DNA from 4 places in the Erwinia billingiae Eb661 genome. Region 2 is predicted to be linked to each of the others. Evidence: predicted binding sites of a transcription regulator. Region 2 holds the regulator's gene; each other region holds the start of a gene.

Region 1 (3,138 bases), 2.5 Mb from region 2:
AGCTTGCCGCTCTGATCGGACATCCCGGCTGGCAGGGTGAAGCCCAGCTTGCCGTCCATCAGGGTGACGGCCTGGCTGCTCTGGCTGCTGCTGACGCCGTTATCATCCGCAGAGGCTTTGTCATCTTTGCCGTCGCAGGCGGTCAGTCCAACCACCAGTAAGCCGATACCGGCATATTTCAGTAAGTTACGCATCATGATCCCTTTTACGTTAGTCGTGTGCTGCTTTACAGCCCCTCATAAAATAGTAATCAGCGGGCAAAAGCAACTGTCGCTCTGTCACAGAATGCAGCTTAGCCGAAGTTAACCTGAGCGCGGTTCGATTTTTCCGCCAGACGCTTCAGCATGGCATTCAGCAACAGGCCGTAAGCCGGCAGGAAGAAAATCATGCAGATAAGCACCTTGAAGCTGTAATCCACCAGGGCGATCTCCACCCAGTTCTGCGCCATAAACGGATCGGGACTTTTGTAGAAGGCGATAAAGAAGAACGCCAGCGTATCACTGATATTGCCGAGGAACATCGCGGAGGCCGGGGCAATCCACCACTGCGGCAGCTGGCGCAGGCGGTTGAAGACGTGCACATCCAGCACCTGGCCCAACGCGTAGGCCATAAAGCTGGCGCAGGCGATGCGGGCAACGAACAGGTTGACGTTTTCTAATGCGGCAAAGCCCTGCCACTCACCCTGATAGAACAGCGCGGAGACGGCGTAGGAGATAAACAGTGCCGGGACCATCACCGCAAGGATGATGCGACGAGCCAGCGGCGCGCCAAAAATGCGCACGGTGAGATCGGTTGCCAGGAAGATAAACGGGAAGCTGAACGCGCCCCAGGTGGTGTGAAAACCGAAAATGGAGATCGGCAATTGCACCAGATAGTTACTGGAGGTGATCACCAGCACGTGGAAAAGGGACAGCCAAATCAACGCATGCGTGCGCTGACTATTCGAGAACGAAATCATCATATGACCTTTTTGAAGATTGGGGTGAGGGAACCCAATGAAAAATTGTGTCGCAATAGCGATTGCGCGGCATCTTACCGAAACAGAGTGCTATTGCAACGGTTAATTTTAGCGCAAACGTTATCGTCGCGGTACCCACTTGCACATGCAAAAGGTGAGGGTAAAATGAGCGCAGGTATTTCTTCCGTTTTAATGAGACTGCTATGAGCGATCTGTTCGCCAATCCCGATCAAACCCTCGATGCGATGGGCCTGCGCTGCCCGGAACCTGTAATGATGGTGCGTAAAACCGTGCGTCATATGCAGGAGGGCGAAACCCTGCTGATTATTGCCGACGATCCGGCCACCACGCGTGATATCCCCGGCTTCTGCCGTTTTATGGAACACCAGCTGGTGGCGCAGATGACCGAGCAGACACCCTATAAGTATCTGCTGAAGAAAGGGCTCTAAGCATCGGCCTCGGGCCCGGTTTTACGCGGAGCCACTCAGCGTTTGCGCAGCAGCCTTAACGCATTCGCGGTGACCAGCGCCGTCGCGCCGGAGTCTGCCAGTACCGCCAGCCACAGGCCGGTAATTCCCAGCAGCGTGGTCACCAGAAACACCCCTTTTAGCCCCAACGCAATGGTGATGTTTTGCCGGATATTGGCGTGCGTGGCCCTGGAGATACGGATCATCGTGGCCAGTCCGCCAAGCCGGTTGTGCGTCAGCGCCGCATCCGCCGTTTCCAGCGCGACATCGCTGCCGCTGCCCATCGCAATCCCGGTCGTCGCGGCTTTCATTGCCGGCGCATCGTTAATACCATCACCGACCATCGCCACCGGCTGCTGCTGATTCAGTTCGCCAATCGCGGTGACCTTATCGGCGGGCAACAAGCCTGCGCGGAAGTCGATGCCCAGCTCACCGGCGATCGCCGCAGCGGCGCGCGGATTGTCTCCGGTCAGCATCACCGCCTGAATATCCAGCGCTTTTAACTCCGCCAACGCGGCGGCGGCATCGGCACGCAGCGTGTCACGCAAGGCGATCAGCGCCGTTGGCTGATTCTCCTGCAACAGCACCACCACGGTGTTTCCTTCGGCTTCCAGCGCGCTCACCCGTTCCTGCTGTTCAGGGCTGAGCGTGCCTTGATCCAGCCTGGCGGGCGCGCTGATTAGCAGTGAGTGACCACTGACGATAGCCTCAACGCCGCTGCCGGCCAGCGCGCGTTGCGAGGTCGCCGCTGCCAGCGTTAAGCCACGCTGGCCAGCCAGCGCCACGATGGCTTTGGCTAAGGGATGCGACGAACCGGCTTCCACCGCTGCCGCTTTGGCCAGCAGGGAATCTTCACTCTCCTCTGCCAGTGGGATCAGCGCGGTGACCTGCGGTTTTCCTTCGGTCAGCGTGCCGGTTTTATCGAAGGCAAAGGTGCGGATGGCGTTCAGGCTCTCCAGCGCGGCACCGCCTTTAATTAACACACCCCGGCGGGATGCCGCCGCCAGCCCGGAGGTGATGGCCGCAGGCGTTGAAATCACTAATGCGCAAGGGCAACCAATCAGCAGCAGCGTCAGGCCTTTGTAGATCCACGGCTGCCAGTCGGCGGCGAACAGCAGCGGCGGGATCACCGCGACCAGCAGCGCCATCGCCATAATTACCGGCGTGTAGATGCGGCTAAAGCGGTCAAGGAAGCGCTCAATCGGTGCCCGGTTGGATTCGGCTTCTTCAATCAGATGCAGAATGCGGTCGATGGCACTTTCACCTGGTTTGGATATCACTTCTAACAGCACCTGGCGGTCCACGCTCAGGCAGCCTGCGGTAACCGCTTCGCCTTGCTGACGCTCGACCGGCACCGATTCGCCGGTTAATGCGCTTTCATCAAAGCTGGCAAACGGCGAGAGTAAACGCGCATCGGCGGGCAATCTCGCGCCGGCGGCCACTTCAATTCTGTCGCCGGGGCGCAGTTCACTGAGGGCAACCGTTTCACGCTTCTCCCCGCTCACCCGGACAGCTTCTTCCGGTTTCAGGGCCATTAAGGCGGTCACGCCACGGCGGGCGCGGCTGGCGGCAAAGGATTCCAGCCGTTCACCCAGCAGGAACAGCAGCAGCACCATCGCGGCTTCTGCGGTGGCGCCAATAAATAATGCACCGATGGCCGCGACGGTCATCAGGGTTTCAATGGCAAATGGGGTGCCGCTGCGGATCAAGCGC
Region 2 (3,138 bases):
GGTAAACCTTACCAATGGGGCGGAACGTCGCCTAAAACCGGCTTCGATTGCAGCGGCCTGGTGTGGTATGCCTACAAGGATTTAGTGAAGTTTAAAATCCCGCGCACGGCGAATGAGATGTATCACCTGCATGATGCGGCTTCGATAAAGCGTGATGAGCTGGAGAAAGGCGATTTAGTCTTCTTCCGCATTAACGGGCGCGAGACGGCAGATCATGTTGGCGTGTATCTGGGTGGTGGGAAGTTTATTCAGTCGCCACGTACTGGCAAGGATATTCAGGTCAGCGCTCTGGCAGATGATTACTGGCAGCGCCACTATATTGGTGCCCGCCGGATGATGACGCCAAAAACCATTCGATAGCGGAAATACTCAGAGCCGATCGTCAGACCGGCCCTGTTTGCACTTAATGCATAATCGCGGTGAAGCTAAACGCCATAATCATCAACAGTGCGCAAACCGTGGTCAGTAAAGAGAACTTCAGATCGGTATCCATTTTTAATCCTAAATAGCCCTACAGTTTATGATGCCATCAATTTTCCCATACTTGACGGTAAAAATCTCGTTTTCTCTGCCAAGCCTTGTTAGAATTCTTTTTTTGTTGCGCAACGGCCCGCACCTTAAGGTGTTTAGCGGTCTTTAATCAGCGCTTTTTCCTTCCTGACGACTCCGGACAGCAACTAAAAAACGACTTCAGACGTCAGGTTTTCGATCTCACCAGGCAAACGATTAACAACAGGCTTATCAAACGGTTAAGATAGGCGCAGGAGTAGTTATTTCATGGCAACAATTAAAGATGTGGCAAAGCAAGCCGGGGTGTCCACCACCACCGTCTCCCACGTCATCAACAAGACCCGTTTCGTTGCAGAAGAAACGCGGGAAGCCGTGTGGGCCGCCATTAAGGCGCTCCACTATTCACCCAGCGCGGTTGCCCGTAGTCTGAAGGTGAATCACACCAAAACCATCGGGCTGCTGGCTACTTCGAGCGAGGCGCCCTATTTCGCCGAAATTATTGAAGCCATTGAAAACCGCTGTTTTGCCAAAGGCTACACGCTGATCCTCGGTAACGCCCACAATGATCTTGCCAAGCAGCAGGCCTATCTGTCGATGATGGCGCAGAAACGCGTGGATGGCCTGCTGGTGATGTGTTCCGAATACCCTGACGAGTTGATCACCATGCTGGAAGATAACCGCAATATTCCGATGGTGGTGATGGACTGGGGCAAATCGCGCGGTGACTTTACCGATACGGTAGAAGACAACGCCTTTGAAGGCGGTTATCTGGCTGGCCGTTATCTGATCGACCGTGGGCATCGAGATATTGGTGTCATCCCGGGTCAGATGGAGCGCAACACCGGCGGTGGCCGTCTTGCCGGATTTATGAAAGCATTGTCTGAAGCGGGGATTACCTTGCGTGACGAGTGGCTGGTTCAGGGCAATTTCGAACCTGAATCAGGTCACCAGGCGATGCAGCAAATCCTCTCGCAGAAGCAGCGTCCAACGGCGGTGTTCTGCGGTGGCGATGTGATGGCGATGGGCGCAATTTGTGCGGCTGATGAGATGGGCCTGCGCGTTCCGCAGGATATATCGGTAATCGGGTACGATAACGTACGCAACGCCCGTTACTTCACACCGGCCCTGACCACGGTTCACCAGCCAAAAGAACAGCTGGGCGAAACCGCCTTCGATATGCTGTTAGATCGTATCACCAGCAAGCGTGAAGAACCGCAGACGATTGAAGTACATCCTACGTTGATCGAACGCCGTTCGGTTGCCGATGGTCCCTTCCTGGATTACCGCCGCTAGTCCCGCTCAGTGCTGAGGGCGAATTCTCCCTCAGCACACCCAATTGGCTCAGGGCTCTTCCTTCAGCCATTCACTGTTCAGCGTGTCACTGTCACCCAGATAATCCAGCAACCAGCTCAGCGCCGGTGAAGCCTGCTGCTCAGACCAGCTCACGCAGCACGGACTGTCCGGAAATCCGCCTTCCAGCGTCAATTCATGCAAAGCGCCTTTTTGCAGCAGCGGTTGCGCCAGATGGCCCGGTACCATCCCCACGCATAAGCCCGCCAGCAGGCAGTCAAATGCGCTTTCCCAGTCTGGCACCACCAGCCGCCGCTGATTATCCAGCGTCCATGTGGTGCGTTTCGGCAAGGCTCTTGAGGTATCTTCCAGCACCAGTGAAGGCCATTCGCCAATGGCCTCTTCACTGGTTTCTGCGTGCTGACGTGCCAGCGGATGATCCGCGGCAACCACACAGCGCCAGTTGAGCGCGCCCATATTGCGGAAGGCGAAGCGGCCACCTACCGGGATAGCCTGTGTCGCGCCGATGGCCACATCCACCCGCCCGTCGGCCAACGCATCCCAGACGCCGTTAAAAACTTCTGCTGACAGATGCAGTTCCATATCCGGAAAGTGCCGATAAAAGTCGACTACCAGCTGTCGGGTTCGCTGAGATTTAACGATGCGATCGACGGCGATATTAATTTGCCCTCGCCAGCCGTTAGCGACCTGCTGGCACTGCCGTCGGGTGGCGAGCATTTTTTTGATGACACTGCGGCCCTCCTGGATAAATACTCGTCCCGCATCGGTCAGCACCACATCACGGTGGCGACGCTCAAACAACGGCACGGCAAGCCATTCTTCCAGCTGCCGCACGGTATAACTGATGGCTGAGGGTACGCGATGGAGCTCTGCGGCGGCAGCGGTAAAACTGCCGCTGCGGGCAACTGCATCAACCACTTCAAGGGAATGTTCTGACCACATAATCTGCCTGCAATATTTTTGAACGCAACCTGCAAATATTACCGTTTCACAAGCTGTATGGCACGCGATTACACTCTGCGGCGTTTCGTTCATCACAAATAAAGAGCAAAAGAATGCCTTCGAAAGGATTTATTGTTTACCTGGCGCTGTTAAGCGTGGCAGGTTTCCTCGCTACCGATATGTACCTGCCTGCCTTTGGTGCCATGCAACAAGACCTGCAAACCGATGCCGGGATCATCAGCGCCAGCCTCAGCCTGTTCCTGGCGGGTTTTGCCATCGCCCAGCTGTTTTGGGGTCCGTTGTCGGATCGTATTGGCCGTAAGCCTGTGCTGTTGATGGGTCTGAGTCTGTTCGCCGTCAGTTGTGGCGCGATGT
Region 3 (3,138 bases), 1.6 Mb from region 2:
GTGGCTGTCTTCCAGAGACAGATGCATCTCTTCGGTGGCTTCGCCAATCACCGCGAATGGCGCACGTTCACGCTTACAAAGTTCGGCAAACAGTTCCAGCTTCTCTGGCGCAACCGCCATCACGTAGCGTTCCTGGGACTCGTTACACCAGACTTCCAGCGGGGTCATACCCGGTTCGTCGTTAAGAATGTCACGCAGGTTGAAGCGACCGCCGCGCTCGCCGTCGCTGACCAGTTCAGGCATCGCGTTAGAAAGACCGCCTGCACCCACGTCGTGGATAAACAGAATCGGGTTGTCTTCACCCAGCTGCCAGCAGCGGTCGATCACTTCCTGGCAACGACGTTCCATTTCTGGGTTGTCGCGCTGTACCGAAGCAAAATCCAGATCGGCATCAGACTGGCCGGAAGCCATGGAAGAGGCTGCACCGCCGCCCAAACCAATGTTCATCGCCGGGCCACCCAGCACGATCAGCTTGGCACCGACGGTGATTTCGCCTTTCTGCACGTGGTCAGCACGGATGTTGCCAATACCGCCAGCCAGCATGATCGGCTTGTGGTAACCGCGCAACTCCACGCCGTTATGGCTGTTGACCTGCTCTTCATAGGTACGGAAGTAGCCATTCAGCGCAGGACGACCAAATTCGTTGTTGAATGCCGCGCCGCCCAGTGGGCCTTCGGTCATGATATCCAGCGCGGTGACGATACGGTCAGGTTTGCCGAAGTCTTCTTCCCACGGCTGTTCAAAACCTGGGATACGCAGGTTAGAAACCGAGAAGCCAACCAGACCCGCTTTCGGTTTCGCGCCACGTCCGGTTGCGCCTTCATCACGGATTTCACCGCCTGAACCGGTTGCCGCACCCGGCCATGGCGAAATCGCCGTCGGGTGGTTATGGGTTTCGACCTTCATCAGAATGTGCGCTTCTTCCTGATGGAAGTCGTACTGCCCTTTTTCTGCGTCCGCATAGAAACGGCCCACCTGAGAACCTTCCATCACCGCGGCGTTGTCTTTATAGGCAGACAGCACGTGGTCCGGGGTCTTCTCCATGGTGTTTTTGATCATCTTGAACAGCGATTTTGGCTGCTGCTCGCCGTCGATAATCCAGTCGGCGTTGAAGATTTTATGACGACAGTGCTCGGAGTTCGCCTGGGCAAACATATACAGCTCGATGTCGTTCGGGTTGCGCCCGAGTTTTTCAAAGGCCGCCAGCAGGTAGTCGATTTCATCATCGGCCAGTGCCAGACCCAGCTTACGGTTGGCTTTATCCAGCGCGTCACGGCCTTCACCCAGCACGTCGACGCTTTGCAGCGGAGCAGGCTGGTGATGAGCAAACAGTTGTTCAGCCTGGTTCAAATCGCTGAGGACCACTTCCATCATGCGGTCATGCAGCAGCGCAGCCAGCAACGACCACTGGGCGTCGGTCAGCTGTGGGGCCTTAACATAGAAAGCCAGACCGCGCTCCAGACGAAGCACCTGAGGCAGATCGCAGTTGTGCGCGATGTCGGTCGCTTTAGACGACCACGGCGAAATGGTTCCCGGACGTGGTGTCACCAGAATCAGGCGCCCTTCCGGCGTATGTTCCGCGAGAGAGGGACCGTACTTCAGCAGGCGCTGTAAACGGGCTTTTTCATCAGCGGCCAGAGGCGTGCTGACGTCAGCAAAATGGACGTACTCAGCGTAAATGTCACTCACCGGCAGGTGAGCGTCCTGAAAGCGGGCCAGCAATTTAGTAATACGAAATGCCGACAGAGCGGGCGAACCACGCAGAATTTCCATCATCAAAGATCTCTCGTCTTCGAAGCGCCGGGCGACGCTTCTTTGGGCGCAACAGGGAAAGCGGGCGGTATTATAGAGAATCCCCACCGGTTACGAAACCGTTTGCGCAGAATAAATCGCACCAAGGAATTGGCTGAAATTCACACAATTCAGGTTGAATTCAGTTGCGCAGGGGCACCGAGTTGCGCAAAATGCCCCACGCTCAGGAACCATTATAGACATCAAATACTGCCGTTACAGACAGAACCTGAGAGCAATCGAGAGATAACCATTTGAAACGCCTGAAAATTAATTATCTTTTCATCGGCCTGGTTACCGTGCTGCTTGCGTTGGCACTGTGGCCATCGATCCCCTGGTACGGGGGTCAACAGGACCAGATAGAGCAGATAAAATCACGGGGAGTTTTGCGTGTGAGCACGTTAACTTCCCCGCTGACTTACTACACCATTAATAAAGCCCCAGCCGGAATGGACTATGAGCTGGCGAAACGCTTCGCTGATTATCTTGGCGTGAAGCTGCAGATCACCGTCCGGCAAAACCTCAGTGACCTGTTTGACGACCTGGAAGATGATAAAGCTGACGTGCTGGCCGCAGGCTTAATTTACAGCGGCGAACGTCAATCGCGCTTTCGTACTGGCCCCACTTATTACTCCGTATCCCAGCAACTGGTTTACCGGATGGGTAAGCCACGCCCAAAAAACCTCGGTGAGCTGCATGGCCGACTGACCGTCGCTTCCGACTCGGCCTACCTTTCCACCCTGCGCGGCATTAAGCAGAATCAGTATCCCGATCTGGATTGGGCGATTTCGACCGATCAGAGCCCGAACACCCTGCTGGAAGCGGTGGCCGATGGCAAACTGGATTACACGGTGGGGGATTCCGTGTCGATCGCCCTGCTCCAGCGCATCCATCCGCAGCTGGCGGTCGCCTTTGATATTACCGATGAAGAGCCGATTACCTGGTATATGCAGCGCGATCAGGACGACAGCCTGAATGCGGCGATGCTCGACTACTTTAATCAGATGGGTGAAGAAGGCGCGATGGCCCGTCTGGATGAGAAGTACCTCGGCCACGTGGGGACCTTCGATTATGTCGATACCCGCACCTTCCTGCGCGCCATTGATGGCACGCTGCCGGATATTCGCCCGCTGTTTGAAAAGTATGCCAGCGAGATCGATTGGCGTTTACTGGCGGCGATTTCCTATCAGGAGTCGCACTGGAATCCTCAGGCAACCTCCCCGACCGGCGTGCGCGGGATGATGATGCTGACCCGCAACACGGCTGAAAGTCTGAACGTCAGTGACCGCACCGATCCCGAGCAAAGCATCCGTGGCGGCAGTGAATATCTGGTGCGAATGATGGAAA
Region 4 (3,138 bases), 2.2 Mb from region 2:
GATCTGGTCGTGGCGCAGCTGGAAGCTCAGGGCGTGAAGCAGGTCTTTGGTATTCCGGGCGCCAAAATCGATAAGGTCTTTGATTCGCTGGTGGACTCCACTATCCAGACCATCCCGGTGCGCCATGAAGCCAATGCTGCCTTTATGGCGGCGGCAGTCGGGCGGCTGACCGGCAACGCGGGCGTGGCGCTGGTCACCTCCGGCCCCGGTTGCTCGAACCTGATCACCGGTATGGCCACCGCCACCAGTGAAGGCGATCCGGTGGTGGCGCTGGGCGGCGCGGTGAAGCGCGCGGACAGTGCAAAACAGGTGCATCAGAGCATGGACACCGTTGCCATGTTTCGTCCGGTCACCAAATATGCCGTTGAAGTCACCGATGCCAATGCCCTGTCTGAAGTGATCTCCAACGCCTTCCGCCAGGCTGAACACGGCCGAGGCGGCGGTGCCTTTGTCAGCCTGCCGCAGGATATTGTTGATCAACCGGCCCGGGGCAATCTGCTGAGCAGCAAAGGTCAGGTGTTGCTGGGCGCCGCGCCAGATGTGGCGATTGAGGCGGTTGCCGCACAGATTGCGCAGGCCAAAAACCCGGTTCTGCTGCTGGGACTGATGGCCAGCCAGCCGCAAAACAGCGATGCGCTACACCGTTTGCTGGAGCGCAGCCATATTCCCGTCACCAGCACCTATCAGGCGGCTGGGGCCGTACGTCAGGGACACTTTTCACGCTTTGCTGGCCGGGTAGGCTTGTTTAACAATCAGGCGGGCGATCGTCTGTTACGTCAGGCTGACCTGATTATCACCATCGGCTACAGCCCGGTGGAATATGAGCCGGCCATGTGGAACAGCGGGACGGCCACGCTGGTGCATATCGATGTGTTGCCTGCGGAAGCGGATAACTGCTATTTGCCGGATGCTGAGCTGGTGGGCGATATCGCCGCAACGCTCGACAAACTCGCCGCGCGCATTGCCTCGCCTTTGCAGCTCAGCTCACAGGCCGCATCGATTCTGCACGATCGCCAGCAACAGCGGGAACTGCTGACATTGCAGGGCCAGAATCTGAATCAGTTTGCCTTGCATCCGCTGCGCATTGTGCGGGCGATGCAGGACATCATTAACAGCGACGTCACCCTGACGGTGGATATGGGAAGCTTCCATATCTGGATTGCCCGCTACCTTTACAGCTTCCGGGCGCGTCAGATTATGATCTCCAACGGGCAACAGACGATGGGCGTGGCGCTGCCGTGGGCCATTGGCGCCTGGCTGGTCGACCCGAGCCGTAAAGTGGTGTCGGTCTCCGGCGATGGCGGATTCCTGCAGTCCAGTATGGAGCTGGAAACTGCCGTCAGGCTCAAAGCCAATATTCTGCACATCATCTGGGTGGATGAGGAATACAACATGGTGGCGATGCAGGAACAGAAGAAATATCAGCGGGTGTCGGGGGTTAAATTCGGCCCGGTCGATTTCAAAGCTTACGCCGAAGCCTTTGGCGCTGCCGGATTTGCGGTCGACAGCGCAGCAGCGTTAGAGCCAACGCTGCGTAAAGCCATGGATGTGCAGGGACCTGCAGTGGTCGCGGTGCCGGTCGATTATGCCGACAATCATTTGCTGATGGGCCAGCTCCATTTAAGCCAGATCCTCTAACCTCAGCCACGATCGCAGCCTTAAGCCAAACCCGAGGCAGGCAACAGCGAAACGTTTCGATGGCGATCACAATTTCGCGATTTGGCGGTTGTTTTCGCCCCTGCCTCTCTTAAACTCCGGATCAGCGAAACGTTTCGCTCTGGAGTGAAAGATGAAAAAAGGCACCTTACTGAATTCTGATATTTCGTCCGTGGTTTCCCGCCTCGGGCATACCGACAGCCTGACCATCGGCGATGCGGGCTTGCCAATTCCGGCCGGCCCTCAGCGTATCGATCTGGCGCTGACCCACGGTATTCCCAGCTTTCTGCAGGTGGTTCACACCGTGACCGAAGAGATGCAGGTAGAAAGTGCCATCATCGCGGAAGAGATCAAATCTCATAATCCCAAGCTTCACAGCGACCTGTTAGCCCTGCTCGACTTGCTGCAACAACATCAGGGAAACACCATCTCGATCCAGTACGTCACTCATCACCAGTTAAAACAGCAAACCCAGCGTAGTCAGGCCGTGATCCGCAGTGGGGAATGTTCCCCCTACGCGAATATCATCCTGACCGCTGGCGTGACCTTCTGAGGCCATGATGCAACCTTTACTGCAACTGCAAGGTATTGATAAATCCTTTCCCGGCGTGAAGGCGCTTTCCGGCGCGGCACTCTCGGTCTATCCGGGCAGAGTGATGGCGCTGGTCGGCGAAAATGGTGCCGGTAAATCCACCATGATGAAGGTGATGACCGGGATCTATCCGCGTGATGCGGGCCGCATCACCTGGCTGGGCAATGACGTCTCCTTCAACGGGCCAAAAGCGTCACAGGAAGCCGGCATTGGCATCATTCATCAGGAGCTGAATCTGATCCCACAGCTGAGCATTGCGGAAAACATCTTCCTCGGCCGTGAGTTTGTTAATGCGTTTGGCCGCATCCAGTGGAAGAAAATGCACGCCGAAGCCGACGTGCTGCTGAAAAAACTCAATCTGCGTTTTAGCAGCCACAGGCTGGTGGGCGATCTGTCGATCGGCGACCAGCAGATGGTCGAGATTGCTAAAGTGCTGAGTTATGAGTCGAAAGTGATCGTGATGGACGAACCCACCGATGCACTGACCGATACCGAAACCGCGTCGCTGTTCCGCGTGATCCGCGAGCTGAAGGCGCAGGGATGCGGCATTGTCTATATCTCGCACCGCATGAAGGAAATCTTCGAAATCTGCGATGACGTGACCATTTTCCGCGACGGACAGTTTATTGCCGAGCGGGCCGTGGAAAGCCTGGAAGAAGATTCGCTGATTGAAATGATGGTTGGCCGCAAGCTGGAAGAGCAATACCCGCGGCTGGATAAAGCGCCTGGTGAGGTTCGCCTCAAGGTGGAACATCTTACCGGGCCGGGCGTTGACGATATCAGCTTCACCCTGCGCAAAGGTGAAATTCTGGGTGTTGCCGGGCTGATGGGCGCGGGCCGTACCGAATTAATGAAGGTGTTATACGGCGCGATGCCGCGCAGCAGTGGCA

The links. The regulator PurR, encoded in region 2, represses purine synthesis genes. The targets are predictions, from matches to a motif close to CANGCAAACGTTTGCNTG.
Region 1: tusA (sulfurtransferase TusA) is a predicted target of PurR. The motif match lies at 1,069-1,086, and genes of this name have one in related genera.
Region 3: purL (phosphoribosylformylglycinamidine synthase) is a predicted target of PurR. The motif match lies at 1,865-1,882, and genes of this name have one in related genera.
Region 4: rbsD (D-ribose pyranase) is a predicted target of PurR. The motif match lies at 1,761-1,778, and genes of this name have one in related genera.

Annotation. Positions count from the first base shown of each region.
Region 1 covers NC_014306.1:4,719,543-4,722,680, reverse strand. The annotation lists gene EBC_RS22985 (DcrB family lipoprotein) at 1-194, opposite strand, end outside; gene EBC_RS22980 (7-cyano-7-deazaguanine/7-aminomethyl-7-deazaguanine transporter) at 293-958, opposite strand; gene tusA (sulfurtransferase TusA) at 1,162-1,407, shown strand; gene EBC_RS22970 (zinc/cadmium/mercury/lead-transporting ATPase) at 1,443-3,138, opposite strand, start outside.
Region 2 covers NC_014306.1:2,167,544-2,170,681, reverse strand. The annotation lists gene EBC_RS11410 (C40 family peptidase) at 1-360, shown strand, start outside; gene cydH (cytochrome bd-I oxidase subunit CydH) at 404-493, opposite strand; gene purR (HTH-type transcriptional repressor PurR) at 778-1,803, shown strand; gene punR (DNA-binding transcriptional activator PunR) at 1,852-2,763, opposite strand; gene punC (purine nucleoside transporter PunC) at 2,877-3,138, shown strand, end outside.
Region 3 covers NC_014306.1:3,782,475-3,785,612, forward strand. The annotation lists gene purL (phosphoribosylformylglycinamidine synthase) at 1-1,776, opposite strand, end outside; gene mltF (membrane-bound lytic murein transglycosylase MltF) at 2,046-3,138, shown strand, end outside.
Region 4 covers NC_014306.1:16,585-19,722, forward strand. The annotation lists gene alsS (acetolactate synthase AlsS) at 1-1,638, shown strand, start outside; gene rbsD (D-ribose pyranase) at 1,790-2,209, shown strand; gene rbsA (ribose ABC transporter ATP-binding protein RbsA) at 2,217-3,138, shown strand, end outside.